4 regions of the Geobacillus sp. PLS 41 genome follow, and region 1 is predicted to be linked to each of the others. Evidence: riboswitches for the same ligand, from Rfam matches in the RefSeq annotation. Region 1 holds a riboswitch; each other region holds the start of a gene.
The links. A riboswitch is a leader RNA that binds a small molecule or an ion and turns the genes downstream of it on or off. The one in region 1 is predicted to bind S-adenosylmethionine.
Positions count from the first base shown of each region.

Region 2: linked by a shared signal. The riboswitch ahead of metK (methionine adenosyltransferase) and the one ahead of ACVX3G_RS13595 (hypothetical protein) in region 1 are both predicted to bind S-adenosylmethionine.
Region 3: linked by a shared signal. The riboswitch ahead of ACVX3G_RS05305 (methionine ABC transporter ATP-binding protein) and the one ahead of ACVX3G_RS13595 (hypothetical protein) in region 1 are both predicted to bind S-adenosylmethionine.
Region 4: linked by a shared signal. The riboswitch ahead of ACVX3G_RS16660 (bifunctional homocysteine S-methyltransferase/methylenetetrahydrofolate reductase) and the one ahead of ACVX3G_RS13595 (hypothetical protein) in region 1 are both predicted to bind S-adenosylmethionine.

Region 1 is NZ_CM151395.1:2,719,918-2,727,253, forward strand. It holds gene hutG (formimidoylglutamase) at 1-598, opposite strand, end outside; gene ACVX3G_RS13580 (PaaI family thioesterase) at 740-1,156, shown strand; gene ACVX3G_RS13585 (PaaI family thioesterase) at 1,512-1,994, opposite strand; gene ACVX3G_RS13590 (VOC family protein) at 2,175-2,558, opposite strand; gene ACVX3G_RS13595 (hypothetical protein) at 2,575-2,931, opposite strand; SAM riboswitch class I at 2,982-3,086, opposite strand; gene opp4A (oligopeptide ABC transporter substrate-binding protein) at 3,137-4,921, opposite strand; gene ACVX3G_RS13605 (ABC transporter permease) at 4,935-5,843, opposite strand; gene opp4B (oligopeptide ABC transporter permease) at 5,865-6,833, opposite strand; gene ACVX3G_RS13615 (ABC transporter ATP-binding protein) at 6,852-7,336, opposite strand, start outside.
Region 2 is NZ_CM151395.1:1,225,505-1,232,840, reverse strand. It holds gene ACVX3G_RS06140 (gamma carbonic anhydrase) at 153-701, shown strand; gene metK (methionine adenosyltransferase) at 724-1,935, opposite strand; SAM riboswitch class I at 2,065-2,179, opposite strand; gene pckA (phosphoenolpyruvate carboxykinase (ATP)) at 2,398-3,984, shown strand; gene ACVX3G_RS06125 (MFS transporter) at 4,633-5,880, shown strand; gene ACVX3G_RS06120 (Rpn family recombination-promoting nuclease/putative transposase) at 6,172-7,074, opposite strand.
Region 3 is NZ_CM151395.1:1,078,813-1,086,148, forward strand. It holds gene ACVX3G_RS05275 (arsenate reductase family protein) at 1-191, shown strand, start outside; gene gcvH (glycine cleavage system protein GcvH) at 288-671, shown strand; gene ACVX3G_RS05285 (YusG family protein) at 747-983, shown strand; gene ACVX3G_RS05290 (toprim domain-containing protein) at 1,082-1,441, shown strand; gene ACVX3G_RS05295 (thioredoxin family protein) at 1,438-1,755, shown strand; gene ACVX3G_RS05300 (hypothetical protein) at 1,901-2,248, shown strand; SAM riboswitch class I at 2,322-2,431, shown strand; gene ACVX3G_RS05305 (methionine ABC transporter ATP-binding protein) at 2,519-3,547, shown strand; gene ACVX3G_RS05310 (methionine ABC transporter permease) at 3,537-4,205, shown strand; gene ACVX3G_RS05315 (MetQ/NlpA family ABC transporter substrate-binding protein) at 4,221-5,072, shown strand; gene ACVX3G_RS05320 (hypothetical protein) at 5,200-5,391, opposite strand; gene ACVX3G_RS05325 (carboxymuconolactone decarboxylase family protein) at 5,972-6,334, shown strand; gene sufC (Fe-S cluster assembly ATPase SufC) at 6,589-7,336, shown strand, end outside.
Region 4 is NZ_CM151395.1:3,327,150-3,334,485, reverse strand. It holds gene metH (methionine synthase) at 1-2,294, opposite strand, end outside; gene ACVX3G_RS16660 (bifunctional homocysteine S-methyltransferase/methylenetetrahydrofolate reductase) at 2,287-4,134, opposite strand; SAM riboswitch class I at 4,206-4,307, opposite strand; gene ACVX3G_RS16655 (DUF7577 domain-containing protein) at 4,421-4,804, opposite strand; gene ACVX3G_RS16650 (ABC transporter ATP-binding protein) at 5,128-6,189, shown strand; gene ACVX3G_RS16645 (ABC transporter permease) at 6,186-6,995, shown strand; gene ACVX3G_RS16640 (ABC transporter permease) at 6,992-7,336, shown strand, end outside.

The DNA of each region.
Region 1 (7,336 bases):
GCGCCGCCGTGTTGCCAAGCCGCTGAATGCCGAGGCAGAAGTAACGGACCCGTTCGTCTTGATCCAATATTTGCCGAAACATCGTCCCGGACGTCGGCCCGTCATCGTACGGGCGCAAGTCGAAATGGGCGTCAATGTTGAGGATGCCAAGGCGGGCTTCGGGCCCGAGCGCTTCGCGAACGCCCAAGTAATGGCCGTACGCCGTCTCATGGCCGCCGCCGATCACGATAGACGCCATCCCGTTTTTCAGCAGGCGGGCGACCGCCTTCCCAAGTTCAGTCTGGCTTTGTTCGAGCCGTTCATCGACGCAAACGACATCGCCTGCGTCATAGACAACGACCCCTTCCGGAAGATGCCAAGGCAGCCGGGCCAGCGCCGCTTTGACGGCGGCCGGCGCCTCTTTCGCCCCTTGGCGGCCTTGGTTGCGGCGCACTCCTTCGTCGCACGCAAACCCGATGAATGCCGCCGCTCGTTCCACCGTCTCCAATGGCTGCGACAAATCGAGCAAGCGAATGCGCTGATGAAGACGAAACGCCTGCTCATCGCTCACGCTGTCAATCCGTCCCGTCCAACGGCCGGCGTCTGGCGGTTGATACATGAGACCATCTCCTTTCCATCATCAGCTGCTTGTTTCTTTCGCCACAGCTTTGCCGTTCTCCTCCTCATGCACGCGAAAAGAGGAAATCGCCGCCGTTTGGCGAATAAAAAAACATGATTGACAACAGAAAGGGTGTTCCACATGAAGCCAATGACCAACTTGCACGCTGTCATCGCCGGTCAAAGCGCGCCGCCCCCATGCGACGAAACGCTCGGCGTCCGCCTGACGGAAGCCCGAGACGGCTATGCGAAAGGCGTATGGACGATCAGCGAATCGCTGCTCAACGGCAACGGGGTGATTATGGGCGGGTTCGTCGGGGCGGCGGCGGACATTCTCATGGCGTATGCGGTGACGACCTTGCTTCGCGATGACCAAATGCACGCCTCCATCAACTTGCAGACGACGTTTCACCGCCCAGCGGTGGCTGGAGAAGCCGAAATCGAGGCGCGGGTGGAAAAGTTCGGGAAAACCGTCGCCTATGTAACCGCCATCGTGCGGCAAAACGGCAAAGAGGTGGCGAGCGCCACGTCGTCGGTGCTGATCATGGACAAACCGTGAAGGTGATGGATCTCCAAAAGGCGTTTTTGCGCATGCTCGTTCTCCTTGGATTCGACGAGGCCAAACAGCAGCTGCTGTTGTTGTTTTGAAACGCATGGAAAGCGATGATCAGAGGAATCCGAGAAAACCGGCGAAAAACGATGATGTTCGCCAAATCGGTGGTTTTGTTGAAAAAGGAGAACCAATTTCACAAGGTTTCCCCACTTGAGAAGAGGCGTTGTCGAGTTGCCTTTTTCATGACATCATCAGTCCTCAATGGCGAAACGAGGTGAGGCGCAGCCGTTTTCGACCAGTTGCCAAGCGCCGGAGAAAGCGCTGTCAAAAACAGCCGCTCTCCGGCGCCTTTTGTTGCTTGTTACCCACGGACAAACGTTTTCGGCATTACGACGGCGACGACTTGCCCGCGGGCGCACAGTTCGCCGTTGGCGAACACTTCGGTGTCCACTTTCCATTTTTTCGGATGAATCTCCGTCACAGTGCCGACGGCGACAAGCGGCACTCCATGCGGCGTCGGCTTGACGAAATCGACGTGAAGCGACGCAGTGACAAAGCGCGGCGGCGTTTCCCCGCTCCCTGGTTCATGGCCGTTTTTCCGATGCAAGGCAAGCGCCGCTGAACCGGTGCCGTGGCAATCAATGAGCGAGGCGATCAGCCCGCCGTACACAAACCCTGGAATCGCCGTATGTTCCGGACGCGGCGTATACACCGTCACCGTTTTGTCGCCCCGCCACCCGGTGCGGAAATGGTGGCCTTGTTCATTCAGACGCCCGCAGCCGTAGCACCAGGCGAATTCATCAGGGTAGTCGTCTTGAATCGCGTGCACGATCATTTCTTCCACGTCATCCTCCCCCTCTCTTTTTCTAGTATACCATTGAATCGAGAAGACGACGACTCCTACATGGACGGTTGTTGTCTAGCGGCAGGCAAGGCCATACGAAGAAAAATGGAACGAAGCGCCAATCGCCAGACGGCAAATTCATAGGCGGCCCAAACAGCTGGCCGCCTAGCGTGACGCCATTTATCGAGCAGGCTCGTAAAACTCGATCCATTCGCCGTCGGGCCCGAGGAAGAACAAATATTTGGCCCCGTTCGGAAGTGTCGTTATTTCTTCCCACACAAGCGGCACACCGAGCGACTGAAGCCGTTCTTTCTCCTGCTCAATGCCTTCCACCGTAAACGCCACATGGTGCACTTTTCCTTCCGTCGGCAAATCCGGATTGTATCCTTCGATCAGCTCGACAATGATCGAGCCGCCAATCCCTAAAAACGCCAATTTCATCGTGCCGTTCGTATGAATCATTTCGTCGAGCAGCTCCAAGCCGACAACATTTTGATAAAACTCTTTCGATGCCTCGATGTCTTTCACTTGAATGCCGACATGTTCAAATTTTTTGACTGCCATTCGTCCCTCTTCCTTTCTATGACTCAGTTAACCATACTGCTTGTAAATACGGCGTCATCTGCATCGGGAAAATCCCTTTTTTCCCAAGCTCTGTCCATATGTAGCGGTCAAGGGCGTACGGTCCGTCCGCCTTCCATTCGTCCGCCTCACTGTTGGTCAACAACAACGAAAAGGCTGTTCCTTGCGCTTCCCCATACAAATGAACGTATCCGTCCCCACGGTCGACATGCACCGCCGCCTTAGGGTCAAACCGGATGAGCTCCGCCTGCACACAGCGCATGACACAAACGGCGAACGCTGCGGCAGGGAGATGAGCGGCCATGCAAGCGCGGAGCGAAACCGCCTCCTCCACTGTTTCTCCTTCACCTCCCATCGACAAAAACCCCCTTCGCCTCGGAATGATGCGAAAGGGGCCATGAGCCGTTCTTATCATCCAAAGCGAAACCGCTTTGCGGGTGTTAGCACCTTGCCTGCGGCAGGTTGCTGTGGGGTCATCAAGCCCGTTCTCTCGCCCACTCTTGATAAGACGTATGCAATTTATCTTCTATCTTATCATACATCATCAAAGGCAACAATCGTCATTGTTCGACTTCCGGTTGCTCGGACGTGACGCCGACATCTTTCCACGTCAGTTTCGAGCCCGGATCGACCGTGAAGTTGGCGACGCGGTTGTTGACGGCATAAATGGCCGAACGATACAACGTCGGGATGACCGGCACTTCTTCGTTCATCAGCTTTTGCCATTCACTGTAAATTTTCCGACGATATTCTTTGTCAAACGCCTGTTCGGAATGGCCTTTTTCCAACAGTTCATCGTTTTTCTCATTCACCCAGCGCGAGTAGTTGAACATGACGTTGCGGCCGTACAATCCGTACGGGTCGACGTCCGTTCCCGTTGCCCAAGCGGCGGCGTAGACATCCACTTTCGGATCGTCTTTTTCGACCATATCGTAGAAGGAGTTGAACTCCGCCAAGCGTCCGTCTACAAGCTGAACATCGAGGCCCACATCTTTCCAGCATTGCATATAAAATTTGGCCAGCGGTTCAGCGATGTCCCCACCGCTCATCGCCAAGAAGTTGATCTTGAATTTTTTGCCGTTTGGATCTTCGCGGAGGCCATCGCCATCCACATCTTTATATCCCGCTTCATCCAGCAATTGTTTCGCTTTTTCCGGATTGTACGTATATCCTTTGATGGAGCTGTCATGATAGCCCGGGAACGACGGCGGAATGAGCGTGTTCGCCGGGAAGCGCAAGCCATGATACAGGCGGTCAGCCACCTCTTGGTTGTTGATGGCATACGCCATCGCTTGGCGCAGTTTTTTGTTTTGGAATTTCGGATTGTCCATTACGTTTTCCTGCTTTTTCGCATCCCAATGGCCGAGTTTAAAGCCGATATAGTTGTACGCCAAATCCACTCTACCGATAAACTGAATGTTTTTCGTCCCTTTCGCGTTCAAATATTGGTCAGTCGGGAACTCAGCGACGTCAATTTCGCCTTTTTTCAGCGCTTGCAGGACGACTTGCGGGCTGACGACTTTCAAAATGACGCCTTCCAAGTTCGGTTTGCCAGCCCAGTAGTCATCATTGCGAACAAACTCTACCGACTCGCCCGGAACGATTTTCTTCACTTTAAACGGACCGAACCCGATCGGGTTTTTCCGGATTTTATCCGATTTCGCCAAGTCTTTGATCGGAATGTCTTTCAAGTAATGCTTCGGCAGCGGATACGCCCAAATGCCGGTCAACACCGACGGATTGGCCTGTTTCCATGTGATCGTCAACGTCTTTTTGTCGATGACTTTAATGCCGGAAATTTTATCCGCTTTGCCGCTGTGATATTCTTCCATCCCGACGATCCCTTGGATGAGCGCATCGCCATAGCGGACGCCGGTGTAATCTTTATGGCCGATGACCAAATACGCATACTCCAAGTCTTCAGCGGTCACCGGCTGGCCGTCATGCCAATTCACATTGTCTTTAATATGGATTGTCATCGTCTTTTTATCATCCGACAACTCATACGTGGCAGCCCCATCATTTGTAATTTCATAGTCACCGTTCGTCCGGAAAAGCGACTCGTCAAAAAATTGCAAAATCTCTGCGTCGGGCGCTCCGGTGTAGAATGCATAGCTGAGCGTCCCTTCAAACGGCGTATCGGACACAAGGCCGTATTTCAACACGCCGCCGTCGATGATTTTCCCGTCGTTTTTCACCGTCATCGGGAATTTGCTGATGTCTTCCTTCTGAGCCGCCGGTTTTTCGTTATTGTTGCCCTTTCCGCTCGTTGTGTCGGATTTGCCCGTGCACCCGGCGAGCACGAGCAAGAGCGCGGCGAGAGCCGCCAGCCATTTTCTCTTCACATTTTCTTCCCCCTTATCCTAGTCGTTGTCTTGCATCAGCCGCACGTTTCAGCGCTTGGCCGATGAAATTTATGCACAGCATCATCACTAAAATAAGCAATGACGCAGGCAACCAAACCCACCATTTGTTTTGCAAAACATCCGGGTTGGTCGCATAGCTGACCAACGTCCCTAAGCTCGGCGTGCTCTCCGGCAGCCCGAAGCCAAGATACGTGAGCCCGGACTCGATGCCGATGTTGCCCGCCAAATTTAACGTCAAATTGACGATAATGATCGAGCTGAGGTTGGGCAAAATTTGAAAAATAATGATTTTCCAATCTGGCGTGCCGAGCGTTTTTGACGCGCTGACATAATCCAGCTCGCGCTCGGCCAGCGTTTTGGCGCGGATCAGCCGGGCTTTGCCCGTCCACAAAAACGCGCTCATGATCAAAATGAACGTCAATACATTATATTTAGGCACAATGGCGACAAAAACAATAACGAGCATCAAAAACGGCAGAACGAGAATGAAATCGATGATGCGCATAATGACATTGTCAATCCAGCCGCCGAAATAGCCGGCCACCAATCCGACAATGAGGCCGATCGCCCCAGTGATGAGCGTAATGGCCAGTCCGATCGTAAACGAATTGCGGGCGCCGATGATGAGCTGGCCAAACACGTCGCGCCCTCCGTAGTCTGTGCCAAGCCAGTGTTCCGCTGACGGCGGAGAATAGATGGAAAGAAAATCCACTTTCACGATTTCCTCTTGATCCAAAAAGAGCGACACGCCATAGACGATCGACAAAAGGATTCCTAAAATGATGAGCGAACCAAGCGCGAGCCGATCCCGAACCACCTCCCGCCACATGATCGAAAAGGCGGAAGGGCTTTTCTCGATGTTCGCTCCGGCCGGCGTTGGGCCGCTGATTTCCGCTTTCATGTCAGCTGCCTTCCTCCTTCCCTACTCAATCCGGATGCGCGGGTCGACCGCACTCAAAATGATGTCCGACAACAGCGTGCCCACCAGCGTCGCCAGGCCGGAAATCATGACGAGCGCCGTCACGACGCTGTAATCCCGCTGCATAATCGACTGCAAAAACAGCTGGCCAAGCCCCGGATAGCTGTAGATCGACTCCAAAAACACGGAACCGCCGACAAGCCCGGTGATCTCATACCCTAAAAACGCCGCGATCGGCAAAAACGAATTGCGCAAAATATGGCGCCAATAGATGTGCCGCTCCGGCACGCCTTTCGCCCGCGCCGTTTTCACGAAATCTTTCACTTTCGTATCGACGATTTCGCTGCGCAAATATTGAATCGTAACGACCGTGTTGATGAGCGCTCCCGACAACGCCGGAAGCATGAGATGGTTCAATTTGCTTAAATAGTAAGCGAGCGTCCCTTCCTCGACCTGAACGTCCACGCTGCCGCCGGTTGGAAACCAGCCAAGGTGAAAGCCGAAAATAAACAGCATGATCAAAGCAAAAATGAACAGCGGCGTGGCAAACCCGAGATAGCTGTAGCCGACGATCAGCTTATCAGCCCATGTATCTGTCCATCGCCCCGACACGATGCCAAGCGGAATGGCAATCAGGTACGTCAAAATTAAAATCGCCGCCGACAGCAACACCGTATTCCCGATCCGTCCGGCCAGCAGATCAGTGACCGGCTGCTGGTGGGTATAGGAAAGGCCGAGATCCCCTTGCAGCATGTTTTTCACCCAACGGATGTATTGAATATGTACCGGATCATTCAAGCCAAGTTTTTCCCGCATTTCCTCAAGCGTCTGCGGATCCATTTTCGGGTTGGCCGCCAGCTGCCCCGTCAGCGCATCGCCCGGCATCGCCTTCGCCAGTAAGAAAATGAGGACGCTCAGCAAAAACAATTGCGGAATCATAATGAGGATTCGCCGTAAAATAAATTTCAGCATCTTCCCGTCTTCCCCTCTTTACGGAATGGCCACCGAGTGCGTCGGCGAAATCGGCTTGAGCGGGTGAGCCCGGCCGTTTTCATCAAAATAGCGGGAATACGACTGCTCATATTCTTTTTCCACTTCGCGGCGAAGCGCCTCCTGCCGGCCGCGTTCGCGCGGATCGGCGTTCGGAATGGCGGAGAGCAGACGTTTCGTATAAATATGTTGAGGATTCGTAAAAATCTCCTCGCTCGTCCCTTCCTCCACGAGCCGGCCGCGGTACATAATGCCGATGCGGTCGCACATATGCCGGATGATCCCTAAATCATGGCTGATGAACAAATACGTCAGCCCGTACTCCTGCTGGATTTCTTTCATGAAATTCAACACTTGCGCCTGCACCGACACATCAAGCGCCGACACCGGCTCATCGGCGATGATGAGCTTCGGATTGAGCGTGAGCGCCCGCGCAATGCCGATGCGTTGGCGCTGTCCGCCGGAAAATTCATGCGGATATTTGT
Region 2 (7,336 bases), 1.5 Mb from region 1:
TCTTCTTTCCCGATCCCAACCACTCATCGGGCGAAACGAAACGTTTTTCACCAATCCCGACCAGGCGCGCTCACTTTCGTTGGCGATTTGGACGCAGCGTTGTACAATACATGGTGAACGATCGATTTTGCAGCAGAAAGGAACGAACGCCCATGATTTACCCATACAAAGGCAAAACGCCGCAAATTGCCGCCTCCGCCTTTATCGCCGACTATGTGACGATCACCGGCGATGTCGTGATCGGCGAAGAGACGAGCATTTGGTTCAATACCGTCATTCGCGGCGATGTGGCGCCAACGGTGATTGGCAACCGGGTCAATATTCAAGATAACTCAATTTTGCATCAAAGTCCAAACAATCCGCTTATCATTGAAGACGGTGTAACAGTCGGCCATCAAGTCATTTTGCACAGCGCCATCGTTCGCAAAAACGCGCTCATCGGCATGGGCTCGATCATTTTGGACCGCGCGGAAATCGGGGAAGGCGCGTTTATCGGCGCCGGCAGTTTAGTGCCGCCGGGCAAAAAAATTCCGCCCAACACGCTCGCCCTCGGCCGGCCGGCGAAAGTCGTCCGCGAACTGACGGAAGACGACATCCGTGAAATGGAGCGCATCCGCCGCGAATATGTCGAGAAAGGGCAGTATTACAAAGCGCTGCAGCAACAGCGGACATCGTGCGCCAACAAAAAAGAGCTGCCGTGATCAGGCAGCTCTTTTTCTTTCATCACTTGTCCGCCAACGCCAGCGCTTGTTCTTTCAACAAGGCGGCTTTGTCGGTGCGCTCCCACGGCAGGTCGATGTCCGTACGCCCAAAATGGCCGTAAGCAGCCGTCTGTTTGTAAATCGGGCGGCGAAGGTCGAGCATTTTGATGATGCCCGCCGGGCGGAGATCGAAGTTGTTGCGCACGACCTCAATCAAAATGTCTTCCGATACTTTGCCGGTGCCGAACGTATCGATCGAAATCGAAACTGGGCGGGCGACGCCGATCGCGTAGGCAAGCTGCACTTCGCATTTGTCGGCCAGTCCTGCCGCGACGATGTTTTTCGCGACATAGCGGGCCGCATACGCCGCCGAGCGGTCGACTTTCGTCGGATCTTTGCCCGAGAACGCGCCGCCGCCGTGGCGGGCGTAGCCGCCGTACGTATCGACGATGATTTTGCGCCCCGTCAACCCAGCATCCCCTTGCGGACCGCCGATGACAAACCGTCCTGTCGGGTTGATGAAATATTTCGTGTTCTCATCAAGCAGCTCTGCGGGCACGACCGGCTTGATGACCTGTTCTTTAATGTCGCGCTCGATTTGCTCTTGCGTAATTTCCGGATGGTGCTGCGCGGAAACGACGATCGTATCGACGCGCACCGGTTTGCCGTTTTCATCGTATTCGATCGTCACTTGCGTTTTCCCGTCCGGCCGCAAGTACGGCAAGACATCCGTTTTGCGCACTTCCGCCAATCGGCGCGCCAAGCGGTGCGCAAGCGAAATCGGCAACGGCATCAATTCTTCCGTCTCATTGCAGGCGAACCCAAACATCAATCCTTGGTCGCCGGCGCCAATCGCTTCAATTTCCTCGTCAGTCATCTGACCTTCGCGCGCCTCAAGCGCCCGGTTCACCCCCATCGCAATGTCCGGCGATTGTTCGTCAATCGACGTCAGCACCGCGCACGTATCGGCGTCAAATCCGTATTTGGCGCGCGTGTAGCCGATCTCCCGGACCGTATCGCGGACGATGCGCGGAATGTCCACGTATGTTGATGTCGTGATTTCCCCGCTCACGAGCACCAGCCCGGTCGTGACGCTCGTTTCGCAGGCGACGCGGGCGTTCGGATCTTTTTCCAAAATGGCATCCAAAATGGCGTCAGAAATTTGGTCGCAAATTTTATCCGGATGTCCTTCCGTCACAGACTCTGAAGTAAACAAGCGGCGTTTGGCTGACATTCGGTTTGTTTCCTCCTCTTGGCATAATGTGGCGACACGGAACTCATTTCCCTTTTTCCCTTCGCAATATAAAAAACCTTTCCTGTAACGGCTGAGGAAAGGTCATGGCAATCGTATTGCTTCCTTTCACTCTTATCGTTCAAGGACTGCGCCTTGCCACAGGTTAGCACCATTTCACACATGTACAGTTGTGACGGTTGCTGGGCTTCATCGGGCCTGTCCCTCCACCGGCTCGGGATAAGAGTATCCGTTCAATGACTTATCTTATCGCAATGGAATCGGCAAAGTCAACTATCAAAATTCATTTTTTATCATTTCCAGCCGAGAAAATTCTTTCCTCAAGGAAATCGACACATTGGGCAAAATAAAGTTTGAAAAACCCACACAATTAGTATGGACTATTAATAAAAATGTGTTATACTATTTTCAAGAGTGATTTCAAAAAGAAGGCAGGTTTTGAATATGGGGATCGCAAACATGACGAATAAGCTTGATGTATTGCTGCAAAAACCGTACGTGCATCATCAACTGTCCGTCGCCGAGCTCGTCGAGAAAGTCCTGCAGCGGAACGAAGGACGGCTGACGCACACCGGAGCCGTCGCGGTCACGACCGGCAAGTACACAGGGCGGTCGCCGAAAGACAAATACATCGTCGAAGAACCGTCAACGAAGCAAACGATCGACTGGGGAGCGGTCAACCAGCCGATGTCTCCGGAGACGTTTGATAAACTGTACGACAAAGTGCTCGACTATTTAATGAAGAAAGATGAACTGTTCGTGTTTAAAGGCTTTGCCGGCGCCGATCCGAAATACCGGCTGCCGATTCAAGTCGTCAACGAATTCGCCTGGCACAACTTGTTCGTCCATCAGCTGTTCATTCGGCCGAACGTCGAAGAGCTCGCCGTGCATGAGCCGCAATTCACCGTCATTTGCGCGCCGAACTTTAAAGCCGACCCGAAAGTCGACGGCACGCGCTCGGAAGCGTTCATCATCATCTCGTTTGAACGGCGCACCGTGTTGATCGGCGGCACCGAGTATGCCGGCGAAATGAAAAAATCGATTTTCTCGGTGATGAACTATTTGCTGCCGGAACAAGGCATCCTGCCGATGCACTGCTCGGCCAACGTCGGCCAGGAAGGCGACGTCGCCCTCTTTTTCGGCTTGTCGGGAACGGGAAAAACGACGCTCTCGACCGACCCGAACCGCCGCTTGATCGGCGATGATGAGCACGGCTGGTCAAACCGCGGCATTTTCAACATCGAAGGCGGCTGCTATGCGAAATGCATCAACCTATCGCGCGAGAAAGAGCCGCAAATTTTTGACGCCATCGGCTTCGGCGCGGTGCTCGAAAACGTCGTCCTCGACGACGCGACGCGGGTGCCGAATTACGACGACGGCACGCTGACGGAAAACACGCGCGCCGCCTACCCGCTTCAGGCGATCAAAAACATCGTCGACCCAAGCGTCGCCGGCCATCCGTCCACGATCGTGTTTTTGACGGCTGATGCGTTCGGCGTCCTGCCGCCAATCAGCAAGCTGACGCGTGAACAGGCGATGTACCATTTCTTAAGCGGCTACACAAGCAAACTCGCCGGCACCGAACGCGGCGTCACCGAACCGGAAGCAACGTTCTCAACGTGCTTTGGCGCACCGTTTTTGCCGCGCCCGGCCGTCGAATACGCGGAAATGCTCGGGCAAAAAATCGCCGAACACAACGTCCGCGTCTTTTTGGTCAACACCGGCTGGACAGGGGGACCGTACGGCGTCGGCAGCCGCATGAAGCTCGCCTACACCCGGGCGATGGTGCAAGCCGCCGTCGAAGGGGAGCTGGACAACGTCGAAACGGTGCAAGACCCGATTTTCGGCCTCGCCATCCCAACCCACGTCCCCGGCGTGCCGGATGACGTCCTGCAGCCGCAAAACACATGGGCTGACAAACAAGCATACGAACAAAAAGCAAAAGAGCTGGCGCAAAAGTTCCGCGCCAACTTCCGAAAGTTCGCCCATATCGACCCGACGATCGAAAAACTCGGCGGACCGCTCGTGTAACAAGAACCCGGCCGGACAGGGAACATCCTGTTCGGCCGGTTTTTCTGTTCTTTCCTCTGCTTTCGTCTCCGACACTGAATCGTTAGACATTTCTGTACGTCGGTCCGTTTCATTCGCCTCAAACAACCAGACTCGAGCAAACGCAATGAGCTTCTGTGTTTTCATTTGCCGCAATGGCCATGAGTTCTGCAAGGAATACGTAATGTCATCAAAAGATGGATGATTAATGAACTTGCGCATTATTTCTAAAGTTTTTACTCCCTGTTTCCCCAAGAATTGTGTTCTTACTTCTATTTCTCCAACTGTTTTCCGCAAATCATTCATATACTTATCACAATTTTTAGTATCATTAAACAAGTGATCAAGATGCATAATTCCTATAGAAACTCCAGCAGCATGATGATATGCTCTGTCTAAAGGCCTTTTGATTTTCAAGATACTCTAAACAGAATAAGGGGGAGGCTTCCATTGCTTCAGTATATCCATTTACCTTTAGCAGATTGTTGAAAATCAACCCGTTTTCCTTCGCTCCATCGTTTTGGGGCGTGGCAAAAAGCCAGTTTCATCAAAGACTGAAGATCTGATTTTTGGTTCATTTTGACTATTCCATCACCAGTCGTTTCGATGATCAAAGAGAGGATTGAGGTCATGAAAAATAAAACATTTCATTTCCTTTGGATCGGACAATCTTTCGCGAATTTCGGAGATGTGTTCTACATTGTTTCCGTTGTCTCTTACCTATATCATTTGACATCGAAAGCCATGGCTGCCGCATTAGTCCCTTTTTTCGTTACATTGTCGTTATTTATTAGCGGAATCGTCGCACCGATATTTTTCGAAAAATATAAACTAAAAACGTTATTGTCCTACGGACAAATGTGTAAAACATTTCTGCTGCTTTTTCTCTCGCTGTTTTTGCACTGGGGTGCGGAACATTACACTGCGATCGTTTATGTTTTTGTATCATTGATCGCTTTTTTAGATGGGATCAATAATCCGATTAAAAACTCCCTCGTTCCTTTTATCGTTTCCAAGGAGGAAATCTTGAAAGCCAACAGTTTTGTAAACACGTTAGACCAATTCATCAAACTTAGCGCATGGCCGATTGGGAGTTTGATTGTCAGTGTAGGGTCGCCGTTCCTTTTAATCAATATCACCTTATTGTTCTATGTCGTCTCAAGCATTCTCATGTTTCTGTTGCATATACAAGAACATACAAAGAAGAAGACGGCTCAAGGCAAAGGCCTAAAGAACTTTCTCCTTTCGATCAGTCTAGGATGGGAATACACTTGGAGAAATGTGCACGCTAAATCGATTAGCTTCATGTCATTTTTTGAAGGAATCGGAAATGGGGTCTGGATTTCGGCCATCCTTTATATGTATGTGAAAGAACAATTACATGTAGGAGAGGAATGGTGGGGATATATTAACTCTGTTTTCTTTGGCGGCATGGTGATAGGGGGATTGTTAAGCGTTAAGTTTAGTCAATCGGTTGAAAAAAATCAGCAATTTTTTGTATTGTTTGGCCCGTTTTGTATCGCTATTGTCACACTGTTATTTGGCACAACGACGCACGGTGCGCTGGCGCTTATGTATTCCACCCTGTATGGGATCATCGAACAATGGAAGGTGATTTGCCTTCAGACGATTCTGCAAAAAAATGCCCGGATGGACGCTCTGCCTCATGTTTTTTCCGTGCAGGGAGTCATTAGTTCCGTAACGTTCGGGATTTCCGCCTTATTGATGAGCTTTATAGCCGATGTTTACGGGATTCGCTTTTCGTTTTATTTGTCTGTTTGCTGCTTTTTGATCAGCGGCTGGATCAGTTATCGTCAGCGAAAAATCTGGAGTTATAAGGAGAACCAAAAAGGAGAAATCACTGGAACTATTTTGTGAGCTCCCTCTGTAAATGATCACTTTATTTCAGAACAAAGCAAAGGAATCAGTCTTGCTTAATCATATGGCAGAGTGCAAACCGAAGGATTGTTTGCGCTCCTGCCTTTTCAAAATTAGAATAAAAACGCCAATCGGGACGATGAACGTCACCGACAAATTCTGTCAATAGACTTTACCCTCGATGGCCGTAAGGTTCGAACGCATAAAATGATTGTCGTCGATCCCCCGGGGTTTTTGCACGATTGGGGGTCGACGACAATGTGAGGCTCGACGGCGAAGAGTCTGCTCTGCTTACCCCTTCACCCGTTCGATCTTCTCAACCGGCAGCCCGGTCAGTTCGTGGATCGTGTCGACATCATACCCTTTCGCCAGCATTCTCTTCACCACGTCGAGCTTCCCTTCCTCAATCCCTTTTTGGCGCCCTTGCTTCATCCCTTGTTTGACTCCTTGTTGAATTCCCTTTTCCATTCCCCGCTGTTCGTACGAGACGATGAGCTCCATCACTTGCTTCGCTTCCTTCGTTTCCATTTGGCTCACCTCGTTTCGCAGTTTGGCTTCCTCCTCTTCGGACAACCGCAAATACGTTTCAAAAAAACCGAACAACAGCCGCTGTTTCGCCTCATCGAGCTCAAGGCGGACGAGCATGCGCAAAAATTCTTTTTTCACTTCGACCTTTTCTTCTTCATTATACCCCATTTTGCTTAACAAGGCAGCGGCGACGGGATTGTCATGGCGGATGTACGCGCGCCACGGCAGTTTGCGCAGCTCCACCGTCAGAAAGCGGAAGTCGAGAACGGTCAAAAACGGAAACTGGACGACCAATGAGGAAGGTTCATCGTGGTGTTCATCATAGCTGAAGATGGCGATCGGAAGAATGCGGCGGCGGTATTTTTGAAACAAGCGGCTGAAGTAGAGGAACATTCGCTCGGGGAAGGTCCGCTGTGCGTAGCTTTGGTGTTCGACATGGACGATGATGAGCCCTTCCTCCCCCTTCATCTTCGTTTCGACCAACAAGTCGACGCGATGCTTCTCTCCGGCCGTCACGTCGGTAAACAGTTCTTCTGTGAGGAAAGAAAGGTGGCGAACGTCGATGTGCTCGTACACGTTGGGAAAGAAAAGAAGCAAAAACTCTTCGAAAAACGTCGACAGCAGCTCTTTGAACAACCGGTCGTGATCGATTCGCGGTTTGGCCACGTTTCCCCTCCTTGCGGCATCGAATTCATCGTATGATATTCGCTCTCCGCGGCCAAACTCCTTCTCCTCCCCCCTACTTTTTTTATGGTATGATCAAACGTCGCACAGGAAATCCTCAAGCAAAGGCTATTTTTATGCTTGTCTGAACCGGCCTGACGCCACAAGTTAACTATAGACGGAAAAAACTTGAGCCAAGAGCGCAAACCGTTCTTCCGTTTGCGCTCCTGTCCGATGAACCCGTTCATCTCTCATTCAGCCGCTT
Region 3 (7,336 bases), 1.6 Mb from region 1:
ACACGAGCGGGATGAAATACCGCGAGCTTGGCTTGAAGGACAAGCTCGACCGCGCATCGGAAGACGAGATGCTCGATTGGCTCGCCTCGGACGGGATGTTGGTCAAACGGCCGATTTTGACGGACGGCGAGCGGGTCGTCGTGGGCTTTCGCGAACAAGAATACGAGGCGTTTTTCGCGGCGGGGACATAAAAAATTTTTTGCAAAATCGGGTGAATTCAGTGAGTTTTTGCGGAAAATCGGTTATGATGAAAAGGAATATACATTTTGTCGCAATGGAGGGATACGATGAACACGCCGAAAGAACTTCGCTATACAAAGGAGCATGAGTGGGTGCGCGTGGAAGGAGAGAACGTGCGCATCGGCATTACGGATTACGCCCAATCAGAGCTTGGCGACATCGTCTTTGTCGAGCTGCCGGAAGTCGGCGCAGAGGTTACGGCGAACGAGCCGTTCGGCAGCGTTGAATCGGTGAAAACGGTCTCGGAATTGTATGCGCCGATCAGCGGCACGGTCGTTGAAGTGAATGAGGCGTTAAATGACCATCCGGAGTACGTGAACGAATCGCCGTATGACAAAGCGTGGATGATCGTCGTCAAACCGAATGATTTGAGCGAAATCGACAATTTGTTGACGGCGGAACAATACGAGGCGATGATCAACGAAGGATAAACGTTCCTGCAATCTTCGCTTCGATTCGGGCACTCTATACATACCGGAATTTGATTGAAAAAAGGGGTGCTCGCGATGGCGCTGCAAACGACGCGCATAGATGTCACGGACCGGATCATCGGCAAACTGAACGGCCGCTCGCTGGAGTTGTACGAGGAAGGAGAGCTCATCGGGCGCCTTCCGCTTCCGGCGGCCGTCCCGTTGAAAAAGGGGTATACCGAACAAAACGGAAGAATTTACAAACAGGTGACCGCTACCGTTGAGCCGGACCAAAAATATGTCGATTGCGACGGGGAAGCGGGCTGGTGTTGAAAGGCAACGGTGGATGGCCGTTGCTTTTCATTTTCAACATTTGGCCGGCGCAAGACATACAATAATAGTATCCTCATTTGAAGTTAGGTGGGTCGGACATGCGACGCGTGGAAAAAGTGATCATCGTCGAAGGGCGATCAGACAAGCAAAAAGTGGCGGCGGTGCTGAACGAACCAGTCGTCATCGTCTGCACAAACGGCACGATCAGTGATGCGCGCCTTGAGGAGCTGGCCGATGAGCTGGAAGGATGCGATGTATACGTCTTGGCCGATGCCGATGAGGCGGGAGAAAAATTGCGCCGGCAGTTTCGCCGCATGTTTCCAGAGGCGGAGCATCTTTACATTGACCGGGCGTATCGCGAAGTGGCGGCCGCTCCGCCTTGGCACTTGGCGCAAGTGCTGTTGCGCGCTCGTTTCGACGTCCGCATCGAATCGCTCATGAGGGGAAGAGGCGAGTGAAAGCGATCGACCGAAACGATGTCATGCGAGTGGTGGAAGTCGAGCCGCTTCTGGCCCTTTACTTGTATACCCCGCTGTGCGGCACGTGCCAGCTGGCGCGGCGGATGCTCACGGTGGTGGAGCAGTTGTTTCCGGCGCTGCCGTTTTACGAAACGGACATCAACTATATCCCTGAGCAGGCCGTTGCGTGGAAAATTGAAAGCGTTCCTTGCCTGCTTCTTTTTAGGGACGGAACGGTCGCAGGCAAGTGGTATGCCTTTCATTCCGTTCCGTATTTGTACGAAGTGATTCAAGCCTGCTTGCCGTCCCGATGATTCGCCTTTTTTTGACGCTGTTTGACACATTTCTTGGGAAATGACAAAAACGGCGCTCGTTCGTCAACGGGTTGTCGAGATTTTTGTAAAGGATTTCTCCTCTTCAGGTGGAAGTGAAAAAAATAAAAATGGGGAGGGGATATCCATGGAAATGCGTGAATTAGTTGGGCAGTTCGTGGAACGGATGCAAGTGTTGCGCCATTTGGTGCCGATTTTGCCGGATGAGCAGCTGTATGTTCGGTTTGAAAGTGATGACGAAACCGCCTTGCTGTTGATCGGCAAGGAATCAGCCGCTAGAGGGATGGAAAACGATGAACGGAAAACATTGACGGTGCGCGGTTCCAAAGAGGCGCTCGCGTCCCTGCTGAACGGCGAACTGAAGCTGCAGCAGCTCGTCCGGCTGCGCGAAGTGCATGTATCGGGAAGCTTTCGTCATCTGTTGCTGCTTGAGTCGCTCCTCCATTTGGCTAAGCCTTATCGGGACGTCGGATAAAAAAGATGTTGACACGCTTCGACAGACAATGATACAATCACATTCGTAGTCAATTGAATAGGCGATTGTTGCGCTCTTATCAAGAGAGGTGGAGGGATGTGCCCAATGAAGCCCGGCAACCGTCAGCGCATGTGCTGAAATGGTGCCAATTCACACAAAGCGGCCTGCTTTGAGAGATAAGAGACGGAATGGTGCACAATACCTTTCTGTTCTCTGCGGGCAGAAAGGTTTTCTTTTTGCGCTCTGCCGCTTGGGGAGGAAGGTGAAACGATGATTACACTCGAACAAGTGACGAAAATCTATCAAGCGGCCAACGGTTCGGTCACGGCAGTCGACAATGTGTCGCTTGAGATTCGCGAAGGAGAAATTTTCGGCATTATCGGCTACAGCGGCGCTGGGAAAAGTACGCTCATCCGCTTGCTCAATGGGCTCGAGAAGCCGACGAGCGGCCGGGTGGTCGTCGCCGGGCGCGATATGACGCGCGTGAAAGGGCGGGAGCTGCGCAAGGCGCGCCAAGAAATCGGGATGATTTTCCAGCATTTCAACTTGCTTTGGTCTCGCACAGTCAGGGAAAACATTGCCTTTCCGCTTGAAATTGCCGGCGTCCCGAAAGAGGAGCGGAACAAGCGGGTGGATGAATTGATCGAGCTTGTCGGCCTTTCCGGGCGCGAGGATGCCTACCCGTCGCAGCTGAGCGGCGGGCAAAAGCAGCGGGTCGGCATCGCCCGGGCGCTCGCCAACAACCCGAAAGTCTTGCTGTGCGACGAGGCGACATCGGCGTTGGACCCGCAGACGACCGATGCGATTTTGGACTTGCTCGTTGACATCAACAAGCGTCTCGGGCTGACGATTGTGCTGATCACCCATGAAATGCACGTCATCCGCAAAATTTGCGACCGCGTTGCGGTGATGGAAAGCGGCCGAATCGTCGAGCAAGGCGAAGTGCTGCATGTGTTCCGCAACCCGCAGCAGCCGATTACGAAACGGTTCGTCAAGCAGCTGATCGAGCCCGAGGAGACGGAAGAGGCGATTTCCCATTTGTTTGGCCAATACCCGAGCGGGCTGATCGCGCAGCTGACGTTCGTCGGCGCGGCAGCCGGAAAGCCGCTCATCACCGAAGTGGTGCGTCAGTTTGCCGTCGATGTCAACATTTTGCAAGGGAAAATTTCGCAAACCCATCAAGGCGCCTATGGGGTGCTGTTTGTGCACCTCGACGGGGCGAGGGATGAAATCGACCGGGCGCTTGACTATATTCAACGCCAGCAAGTAGCGGTGGAGGTGATTCACGATGCTCGCTAACCTCCTGCCGAACGTGCAATGGGAGACGATGTGGGCGGCGACGGTCGAGACGCTGTATATGACGGGAGTGGCGGTGGCGGCCACTTTCGTCCTCGGAATCGTTCTTGGCTTGCTTCTATTTTTGACAGCGAAGGGCAACCTATGGGAAAACCGGTTTGTCAATACAGTGATTGCTGCGTTTGTGAACATTTTCCGCTCTATTCCGTTTATTATTTTGATCATTTTGCTCATTCCGTTTACAACATGGCTCGTCGGGACGATGCTTGGCGCCAATGCGGCGCTGCCGGCTTTGGTCATTGGGGCCGCGCCGTTTTACGCCCGCATGGTCGAAATCGCTCTTCGCGAAATTGATAAAGGCGTCATCGAAGCAGCCCAAGCGATGGGCGCCTCAACGTGGACGATCATTTGGAAAGTGCTGCTGCCGGAGTCATTGCCGGCGCTTGTCTCCGGCATTACGGTGACGGCGGTGTCGCTCGTCAGCTATACAGCGATGGCTGGAGCCATCGGCGCCGGCGGGCTTGGGAACTTGGCGTATTTGGAAGGGTTCCAGCGCAACCATAACGATGTGACATTTGTCGCAACCGTATTGGTGTTGGTCATTGTATTTATCATTCAGCTGATCGGTGACTTTGTCACTTCGAAAATCGATAAACGATAAAGGGGGAAACAACTGATGAAGAAATGGTTGGGTGTGTTGCTCGCCGCCATTCTCGTGCTCGCTTTGGCGGCATGCGGCGGCAACAATAACGACAGCGCGGAAGGCGGCAAAGACGGCAAATTGGTGAAGTTGAAAGTCGGTGCGTCGAACGTGCCGCATGCGGAAATTTTGGAAAAAGCGAAACCGATTTTGAAGAAAAAAGGCATCGACTTGGAGATCATTACGTTCCAAGATTACATCTTGCCGAACAAAGCGCTGGCTGAGAAGCAAATCGACGCAAACTATTTCCAACACATTCCGTATTTGGAATCGCAAAAGAAAGAGTACGGCTATGATTTCGTCAACGCCGGCGGCATTCATATCGAGCCGATCGGCTTATACTCGAAAAAATACAAAAGCATTGAAGAACTGCCGGACGGCGCGACGATCATCATGAGCAACTCGGTCGCCGACCATGGCCGCATTTTATCGATGCTGCAAGAAAAAGGGCTCATTAAATTGAAACCGGGCGTCGATAAAACGAAAGCGACGGTCAATGACATCATCGAAAATCCAAAGCATTTAAAATTTAAGGCCGATGTCGACGCCGGGCTTCTGCCGCAAATTTACAAAAACGGCGAAGGCGATGCGGTGCTGATCAACGCCAACTATGCGCTTGACGCCGGTTTGGACCCGGCGAAAGACCCGATCGCCGTTGAGTCGCCGAAAAACAATCCGTATGTGAACATTATTGCGGTGCGCAAAGGCGATGAAAACCGGAAAGAAATCAAAACGCTTGTCGAAGTGCTGCAATCGAAAGAAATCCAAGATTTCATTAAAGAAAAATACCACGGCGCCGTCATTCCAGCGGCGGAAAACAATCAATAACGGGAGCGTTTCGCTTCCGTTTCTTTTTTGTCCCCAAAAAGCCGCTCCCCTTAAACGAAAAGAAAGCAGCAAAGGTTAAAACGATTCTGAATCCGAGGGCGCCGCGGCCGACCTGTTTCTCCGCTCTTCATCGGCCGTTCAAACGCGCCAGTACGGCGGCGAGCATAACGATGATGACGCAGTTTTGCAGGACGATCACAGCCGTTAAGCTGAAGGCGCCGTCTCCCTGTTCACCGAGGGTGTTGCCGATGATGATCCACGTCAAAAACGAAGCGAAAGCGGCTGTTAAGGCAAAGACAACCCAACGAATCAATCGCATTTCCCCCTTTTGTATTGATGATGGAAGTTGAACAGAACAGGCGGTTTTCATCATGACGTTCCATCTATGATCGCGAAACGGTGGTGTTTCCACACCCTTTCAATACCATTCGTTGTTTAATTTCGTTTTCCTTCATCCTATTTCGCGCAGGAGACTCCCACTTCAACGACCAAAGGGAGTAAGTGGGAGAGGAATGCTCGTTCCCCCTTTCTTTTGTGTATGATAGAATAAAGACGTGGAGAAAACTGTTAAATAAAGGCACTCCAATAACGGTTGCTCGATGTATGGAGTTGGTTGCAGGAAACGCTGCAACCGTAAAACATCGAGCGTAGGTCCGTCTGTTGTGTGTGGAAGCCAAGTACTGCCAACAGACACACCGAGAGAATCGGTAACGATGCAGGCATGACCTGCGTCGTTGGGTAGTCGTCAACCTGCCCCCTGATGCAACCCCAAGTCAAGGAAGGAGGACGAAGTCCGTTTGCACTTCTGGGGAGTTGCAAGCCCCCACTTCAAGCGTTAGCGAAGTGGGGGTAGTTGACGCATACTAACAGCAGAAACGAACAAAGGGAGGAAAATGATGATGAACAACGGAACACATGCATCGGTCGAATCCGCGCTTCATCGCTACAAAGAGGGAATTGGGGCGTTCACCAAAAAACTTCCGAATGTGGCCGAGCGGTTTAACGCGTTTACGGAAGCGTGCTTTGCCGAGGGAGCGCTGTCAAAAAAAGAAAAACAATTGATTGCCCTCGGCATCAGCTTGGCGGCGCAAGACGAGTATTGCACGATTTACCATACGAAAGGATGCCTTGACGAAGGAGCGTCGGAACGGGAAATTTTGGAAGTATGCGCGGTGGCGGCCGCGTTTGGCGGCGGGGCGGCGATGAGCCAGGCGGTGACGCTCGTGCAGGAATGCCTCCGCGAGCTGCGGACAGCCCATTAGACTCCGGCAACGGGGTCTTTTTTTTTGCAAAAGCTCGTACAAACAGCCCGTTTTCGTGTAAAATATAAAAAGCGCTGTCCCTTTTTCCTGTTTTTCTCCGTTTAGTTGCGTCTACATAGTGAAAAAGGGGGCGGAATAGTTGCGCATATTTTTCATTTGTTATAAGATTGTAATGAGAATAAAATGAGAATGAGCGTCCGCTGGGTCAACAGCGAGCGATGACTATTTTCAAGCAGAAATTGGAGGTATGCTGCATGGCAGTGTTGACGATTCAAAATCTCCACGTTGCGGTGGAAGGGAAAGAGATTTTAAAAGGGGTTGACTTGGAAATCAAAGGCGGGGAAATCCACGCCATCATGGGTCCGAACGGAACGGGGAAGTCGACGCTGGCATCGGCCATTATGGGCCATCCAAAATATGAAGTGACAGAAGGATCGGTGACGCTCGACGGCCAGGATGTCCTTGAGATGGAAGTCGACGAACGGGCGCGCGCCGGCCTGTTTTTGGCGATGCAATACCCAAGCGAAATCAGTGGAGTGACGAACGCCGACTTTTTGCGCGCTGCGATCAATGCCCGGCTTGGCGAGGGCAACGAAATTTCGCTCATGAAATTCATCCGCAAGCTCGATGAAAAAATGGCGTTTCTCGAAATGAACCCGGATATGGCGCACCGTTACTTGAACGAAGGATTCTCGGGCGGGGAGAAAAAGCGAAATGAAATTTTGCAGCTGATGATGCTTGAACCGAAAATCGCCATTTTGGACGAGATCGACTCCGGATTGGACATTGACGCGCTGAAAATTGTCGCCAAAGGCGTCAACGAAATGCGCAGCAGCGAATTCGGCTGTTTGATCATCACTCACTACCAACGGTTATTGAACTACATCACGCCGGATTACGTGCACGTCATGATGCAAGGGCGCATCGTCAAATCCGGCGGTCCGGAACTGGCGCAGCGGCTTGAGGCGGAAGGGTACGACTGGATCAAAAAAGAGCTTGGCA
Region 4 (7,336 bases), 610 kb from region 1:
ATGTCCGGCTGATGTTCGCGCACCGCTTCAATGAGTTGCTGCGGAGCGACTTTAATGCCGAGGTCGATCACCTCGTAGCCGTTGTTGCTTAAAATGATGTCGACCAAGTTTTTGCCGATGTCATGCACATCGCCTTTGACGGTGGCGAGAATGACTTTTCCTTTTGTGCTTCCTTCTTTCTTTTCCATATACGGCTCTAAAAAGGCGACCGCTGCTTTCATCACTTCCGCGCTTTGCAATACTTCAGCGACGATGAGCTGGTTGTTGTTGAACAGCCGCCCGACTTCATCCATGCCGGCCATGAGCGGACCGTTGATGATGGACAGCGGATCGGAGTAGGTCTCAAGCGCCTTTTCCAAATCGGGAATGAGCCCGTCTTTCGACCCTTCAATAACGTAGCGGGCGAGCCGCTCTTCAAGGCTCAAGTTCTCCTCAGCCGGCTTGGCGGCGGTGATTTTGCTTCGGTAAAATTCGATAAAGGTGTTTAATGTTTCATCGCTCGTGTCAAACAAAAGCGCTTCGGCCATCCGCACTTCCTCTTCCGGAATCGAGGCGAACCGCTCAAGCTTCTCAGTGTTGACGATCGCATAATCGAGCCCAGCTTGCGTGCAATGGTACAAAAAGACGGAGTTGAGCACCTCGCGCCCGGCCGGCGGCAAGCCGAACGAGACGTTGCTGATGCCGAGCATCGTCAAGCACTCCGGCAGTTGCTCTTTAATGAGGCGAATGCCTTTGATCGTTTCGTTCGCCGCGCCGATGTATTGCTCATCACCGGTGCCGACCGGGAAGACGAGCGGATCGAAAATGATGTCGCGCGCCGGCACCCCGTAGCGGTTAACGAGCAAGTCATACGAACGCAAGGCAATTTCCAGCTTCCGTTCGGCGGTGACCGCCATTCCTTGTTCATCGATCGTGCCGACGACGACAGCGGCGCCGTATTTGTGCAAGAGAGGAACGACTTTCGCAAACCGCTCCTCGCCGTCTTCCAAGTTGATCGAATTGATGATCGCTTTCCCTTGCGAGTAGGTGAGGGCGCGCTCGATGACGCGCTCGTCGGTTGAATCGATGACAAGCGGCACTTTCACTTTTTTCACGACTTCGCGGACGAACTGCTCCATGTCATGGAGTTCGTCGCGGTCTGGGTCGGCGAGGCAAATGTCGATGACATGGGCGCCGTTTTTCACTTGGGCGCGGGCGATTTCCGCCGCTTCTTCGTATTTCCCTTCGGCGATGAGGCGCTTGAATTTGCGCGAGCCGATCACGTTTGTCCGCTCGCCGACAAAGAGCGGACGCATCGTTTCATCATAGATGAGCGCCTCGATGCCGGAAACGGCGTGGACATCAAACGAAGACGGAATCGCCCGCGGCGGGAGATCACGCACCGCTTCGGCAATGGCGCGGATATGATCCGGCGTCGTGCCGCAACACCCGCCGACGATGTTGATCCATCCCTTTTCGGCAAAGCGGCGGATTTTCTCTGCCAGCATATTCGGCGTTTCATGATAGTGGCCTTCCTCATCCGGCAGACCGGCGTTCGGGTAGCAGCTGACCGCCGTGTCAGCGAGCGAGGCGAGCGTGCGCAAATGGTCGGTCATAAACTCCGGACCGGTTGCGCAGTTTAAGCCGACGGCGATCGGCTTCATATGGCGCACCGAGATGAAAAACGCATCGATCGCCTGCCCGGCGAGCGTCGTGCCCATCGGTTCGATCGTGCCGGAAATCATGAGCGGCACGCGGCGGCCGACCGCTTCAAACGCCTTCGAAATGCCGAGAAAACCGGCTTTGACATTCAGCGTATCTTGGCACGTCTCGAGTAGGAGAAGGTCGACGCCTCCTAAGAGCAGTCCGCGCGCTTGTTCTTCGTAGGCGGCGACGAGTTCTTCAAACGTTGCGCCGCCGGTCACCGACAACGTTTTCGTCGTCGGCCCCATCGAACCGGCGACAAAGCGCGGCCAGTCCGGGGTGGAGAACGACTCAGCCGTTTGTTTGGCGAGTTTGGCCGCTTCGATGTTCAGCTCAAGCGCCAAATGACCGAGGCCATATTCGTCAAGCACGATGCGTGTCGCTCCGAACGTGTTCGTTTCAATGATATCAGCACCGGCTTCTAGGTACGCTTCATGAATGCGGCGGATGACATGCGGGGCGGTGAGGGTCAAATATTCGTTGCACCCTTCATACGCCTCGCCGCCAAAGTCGGCGGCCGATAGGTTGGCGCTTTGGATCATCGTGCCCATGGCGCCATCGATGACAAGAATTTTTCTTTGCAGTTGCTGTTCTAAGGTGACGTTAGCCATGAACAACCTTCCTTTCTTTGGCGGCCGCTTCTTTTTCATGAATGTAGCGGACAAGCTCGACCGTCATGTCGTAGCGCAAGAACGGCGTGATCAAATAAATGCCGTTAAACAAATCAAACGCAGCGTCAATGAGCGATTTGGCGATAGCGATGCCTTCCTTGGCTGCTTGCACCGGGTCGCCGCCGCACGCCGCCATGCGGGCGCGAATCTCGTCAGAGAGCGTAATGCCCGGCACTTCATGATGCAAAAAGTCGGCGTTGCGCGCGCTCACAAGTGGCATAATGCCGATGTAAATCGGCGTGTCAAGATGCTTGGTCGCTTCGTGCACTTCAACGATTTTCTCTTCCGAGTAAATCGGCTGGGTCAAGAAATAGTGGGCGCCGCATTGAATTTTTTTCTCCATTCGCTCAACTGCTTTATCCAAATGGCGGACGTTCGGGTTGAACGCAGCGCCGATCGAGAAGTTCGTTTTTTGCCCAAGCGGTTTGCCCGAGTACGACAGCCCTTCGTTAAACTGGCGGATCAAGCGGATCAAATCGAACGATGATAAATCATACACCGACGTTGCTCCTGGGAAGTCGCCGATTTTCGACGGGTCGCCGGTAATGGCGAGCACGTCGGTGATGCCGAGCGTATGCAACCCCATCAAATGCGACTGCAAGCCGATCAAATTGCGGTCGCGGCACGTAATATGCACGAGCGGGCGGACGCCGAGCCGCTCTTTCACGATCGTGGCGACGGCGGCGTTGCTGATGCGCGGCGTGGCAAGTGAGTTGTCAGCTAACGTCAGCGCGTCGATGCCGGCGTCATGGAGCGCTTTCGCCCCAGCGAGAAACTTGTCAATGCCGAGTTGCTTCGGCGGATCGAGTTCGACAATGACCGAGCGGCGCGTGCGGGCGAGCTCGGGAAGCGGAGTCGGCGCGGGCCGATCGGCTTGCACCGATACAGATGCCGTGCGCCGCTTCACCGTTTTTTCCGTCACCGGCGTCCGGTCGGCGAGCGCCTTTGCCATTGCCTCAATATGTTTCGGCGTCGTGCCGCAGCACCCGCCGATCAAGCGCACCCCTTGATCGCGGAACGCTTTGGCCGCCTCTTCAAAATATTCCGCGTTCGTTTCATAGACAAGCCGGCCGTCGCGGTAATCCGGGAGGCTCGCGTTCGGATACGCCGACAAAAATGCCTGCTTCGGCAGCGGCACTTCCTCGAGCGACCGAAGCATATGATATGGACCGAGACGACAGTTCAGTCCGACGACATCGGCCCCGAGCGCCTCTAGGCGGGCAAGGGCGTCCGCGAGCGGCGTGCCGTCTTGCAAAACGCCGACTTCATGGAGCGACACATGGGCGATAATCGGCAAGTCCGTCTCTTTGCGCGCGATGGCAAGCACCGTCTCCAACTCTTCCAAATCGTAATACGTCTCGAGCAGCACGCCGTCGACTCCTTCAGCCAGCAGGACAAACAGCTGCTCGCGAAACGTCCGTTTCACTTCTTCGAGCGTGACGACGCTTTTGTTTAACGTGCGCAGCCCCCCGATCGTCCCGAGCACGTACGCCCGCCCATTGGCTGCTTGCTTCGCCAGTCTTACAGCGGCGCGATTGATCGCCGGCACCTCGTCTTGCAAGCCGTAGCGCGCGAGTTTCACATAGTTGGCGCCGTATGTATTCGTCTGAATGACGTCGGCGCCCGCGGCGATATACGCTTCATGAATATGGACGATTTCATCTGGATTGGATAGATTCAATTCTTCAAAACAACGGTCAATGCCGTGCGAATATAAAAGCGTTCCCATCGCCCCGTCGGCGATGAGAATGCGCTCTTTCAACTTATCCAGCAATCCCACGTTCGATTCCCCCGTTTCTCCGTAGTAAAAGAAAAAAGCCTTCTATAAGAAGAAGACTTTTCATTCGCTTCTTCTTATCTTCCAGGCTTCCGCCTGTCTGGATTTAGCACCTTGGCCGCGGCCAGGTTGCTGAGGGTTCACCGGGCCAGTCCCTCCCCCTCTCTTGATAAGAATGTCCGTATGCAATTGTGCGGCAGCGTTTTGATGATTACTATATAATTTAATGTATTTTTCGAAATTATTCAATACGGTGAAGCGAGGAAATTTCAAAAAAGAATTTCTCGGATCAACGGAGAAGCTCTTTTCCACATTGGGGGCAAAATTGGAAATTGTGCTGCACATGCCCGCCGCAATGAGGGCAATGCTTGTTTGGCTGTTTATGGCTTCCAAATCGGACGTTCAGCGGGTCGGGCTCTTCCTCGCTGTCGACAATGTCCAATAAGGACATGCGTTGTTTTCCCGTCGCATTTTTGTAATGGTAAAACGCTTGAAATACGCCGATGGCGATGACGACAAGGCCGAAAAACGGAAAAAAGCGGGCGGCGGGAAACGGCGAGTCCGCGGTGATGGAGAATGCCATCACCATCCAAAAGATGCCGAACAACACAGCGGCGATGCTGCCGAAGAGTCCTTGCATCGACGGACCGCGGCCGGGTTTGATGCTTTTCAATTTCATTCCTCCCTAACAGAATTCATAGATATATTATAATAGAAAAAATTGGTTTTTACCATGTTCACATAGAAACGTTTGAGCCGATAGAGGCAAAAATATTAGATTTTTAATTGGATTTATTTTTCAATACCTTGATTATGTCTTGTAAGAGAGGAAAACGGGCGGTATGTTGCCTTATCAATTGCATCATCGACCATTTTTCGCTTCTTAAGCATTGGCATGGGTGGGAAGACCGTTCAACGATCGTTTTGTCATTGCACTTTCATTGTCTCTATGTTCTAATTAGGAATGATGGAGATGAAGAAGACGGGGGGCTGGAAGTGAACGGGGAAGAGATCATCCGCTTCGAGCGAGTGACGAAGGAATACGACGGCACGGTCGTATTGGATGATGTGAGTTTTGCGATGGAGCGCGGGAAGTTTTATACGCTGCTTGGGCCGTCGGGGTGCGGGAAGACGACGATTTTGCGGCTGATTGCCGGGTTTATCGAACCGACGCAAGGAACGATTTATTTCCATGGAAAGCCGATTCAAAACGTCCCGCCGAACAAACGGCAAGTCAACACTGTTTTTCAAGACTATGCGTTGTTCCCTCATCTCGATGTGTTTGAAAACGTTGCGTTTGGTTTGCGCGTGAAAAAAATGAAAGAAACCGACATTCGCGAGAAAGTGAGGGAAGCGCTCCGGTTTGTCAACTTGGAAGGCTATGAGCGCCGGCGCATTCAAGAGATGTCCGGCGGCCAACGCCAGCGCGTCGCCATTGCCCGGGCGATTGTCAATGAACCTGAGGTGTTGCTCTTGGATGAACCGCTGTCAGCCTTGGATTTGAAATTGCGCACGGAAATGCAGTATGAATTGCGTGAGCTCCAACGTCGATTGGGCATTACGTTTATTTTTGTCACGCATGATCAAGAAGAAGCATTGGCGATGTCCGATTACATTTTTGTTCTGAATAAAGGAAAAATTCAGCAGTTTGGGACGCCGAAAGACATTTACGACGAGCCTGTCAATCGATTCGTCGCCGATTTCATTGGCGAATCGAACATTTTGTCAGGGCGCATGATCGACGATTTCCTCGTCGAATTTGCCGGCAAACAGTTTGCGTGTGTTGACCGCGGCTTCGCGCCAAACGAACCGGTCGATGTCGTCATCCGCCCGGAAGATTTGGAGCTCGCGGCGCCGGAAGACGGGCAGATCGTCATCCGCGTCGATTCGCTCTTATTCCGCGGTGTCCATTATGAAATTTGCGGCTATGACGAAAACGGCAACGAATGGCTTGTCCATTCGACGAAAAAGGCCGAAGTCGGGGAAACGGTCGGCCTTCGTTTTGAACCGGAAGCGATTCACGTCATGCGAGTCGAAAGGGAGGATGAGGGCGCATGACGGAACGGGCGTGGCGAAACTGGTATTTAATCCCTTATGGCATTTGGTTGGTGTTGTTTGTCATCGCTCCGATCGTCTTTTTATTATATGAATCGTTTTTGGATATAGACGGACATTGGACAGTGGCGAATTATGAAAACGTGTTGACGCCCATTTATTTGAAAATGATGGCGTATTCGTTTTGGTACGCGTTTTTGATTACCCTTGTGTCATTGTTGATCGGCTATCCAACCGCCTATTGGCTGACGAAGACGAGGCACAAGCAGTTATGGCTGTTGTTGCTCATCTTGCCGATGTGGGTGAATTTGCTGCTGAAGGTGTATGCGTTTTTAGGGCTGTTCGGCACATATGGACTGGCCAACGCTTTTTTGCAGGCGATCGGCCTCGGGGCGCGGCAGTTGTTGTTCACCGATTTCAGCTTTGTGTTCGTCTCTGTGTACATTTTTATTCCGTTTATGGTGCTGCCGATTTTCAACGCGCTGGAGGAGCTGCCGCCATCGCTTGTCGATGCCGCCCGCGATTTGGGCGCTTCGGCTTGGACGACGTTCCGCCGCGTCGTCTTCCCGCTCACGCTTGGCGGGGTGAAGGCCGGCTGCCAAGCGGTGTTCATCCCGGCGTTGTCGCTGTTTATGATTACGCGCCTCATTGCGGGCAACCGCGTCATTACGCTCGGCACGGCCATTGAGCAGCACTTCCTCGTCACCCAAGATTGGGGAATGGGGGCGACGATCGCTGTTGTGTTAATGATCGCGATGGCGGTCATCGTCGTCCTGACAGGAACCGGAAGGAAAGAGGGAAGCCGATGAAACGGACGCATTGGTGGGGACGTGTGTACTTGTTAGTCGTGTTTGCCGTGATGTATATGCCGATTGTGTATTTGATGTATTATTCCTTCAACAGCGGCGGGGCGATGCACGATTTTCAATCGTTCACGCTCAAGTGGTACCGCGACGTGCTGTCCGACGACCGCTTGCTCATCATCGTTTTGAATACAATCGTCATCGCGCTGCTGTCGGCGGCGGTCGCGACCATACTCGGGGTCATCGGGGCGCTCGCCATTTACTATGTCAAGCGGCAGCGGACGAAAAACGCTCTTCTCGCCCTCAACAACGTGCTGATCGTCAGCCCCGATGTCATCATCGGCGCT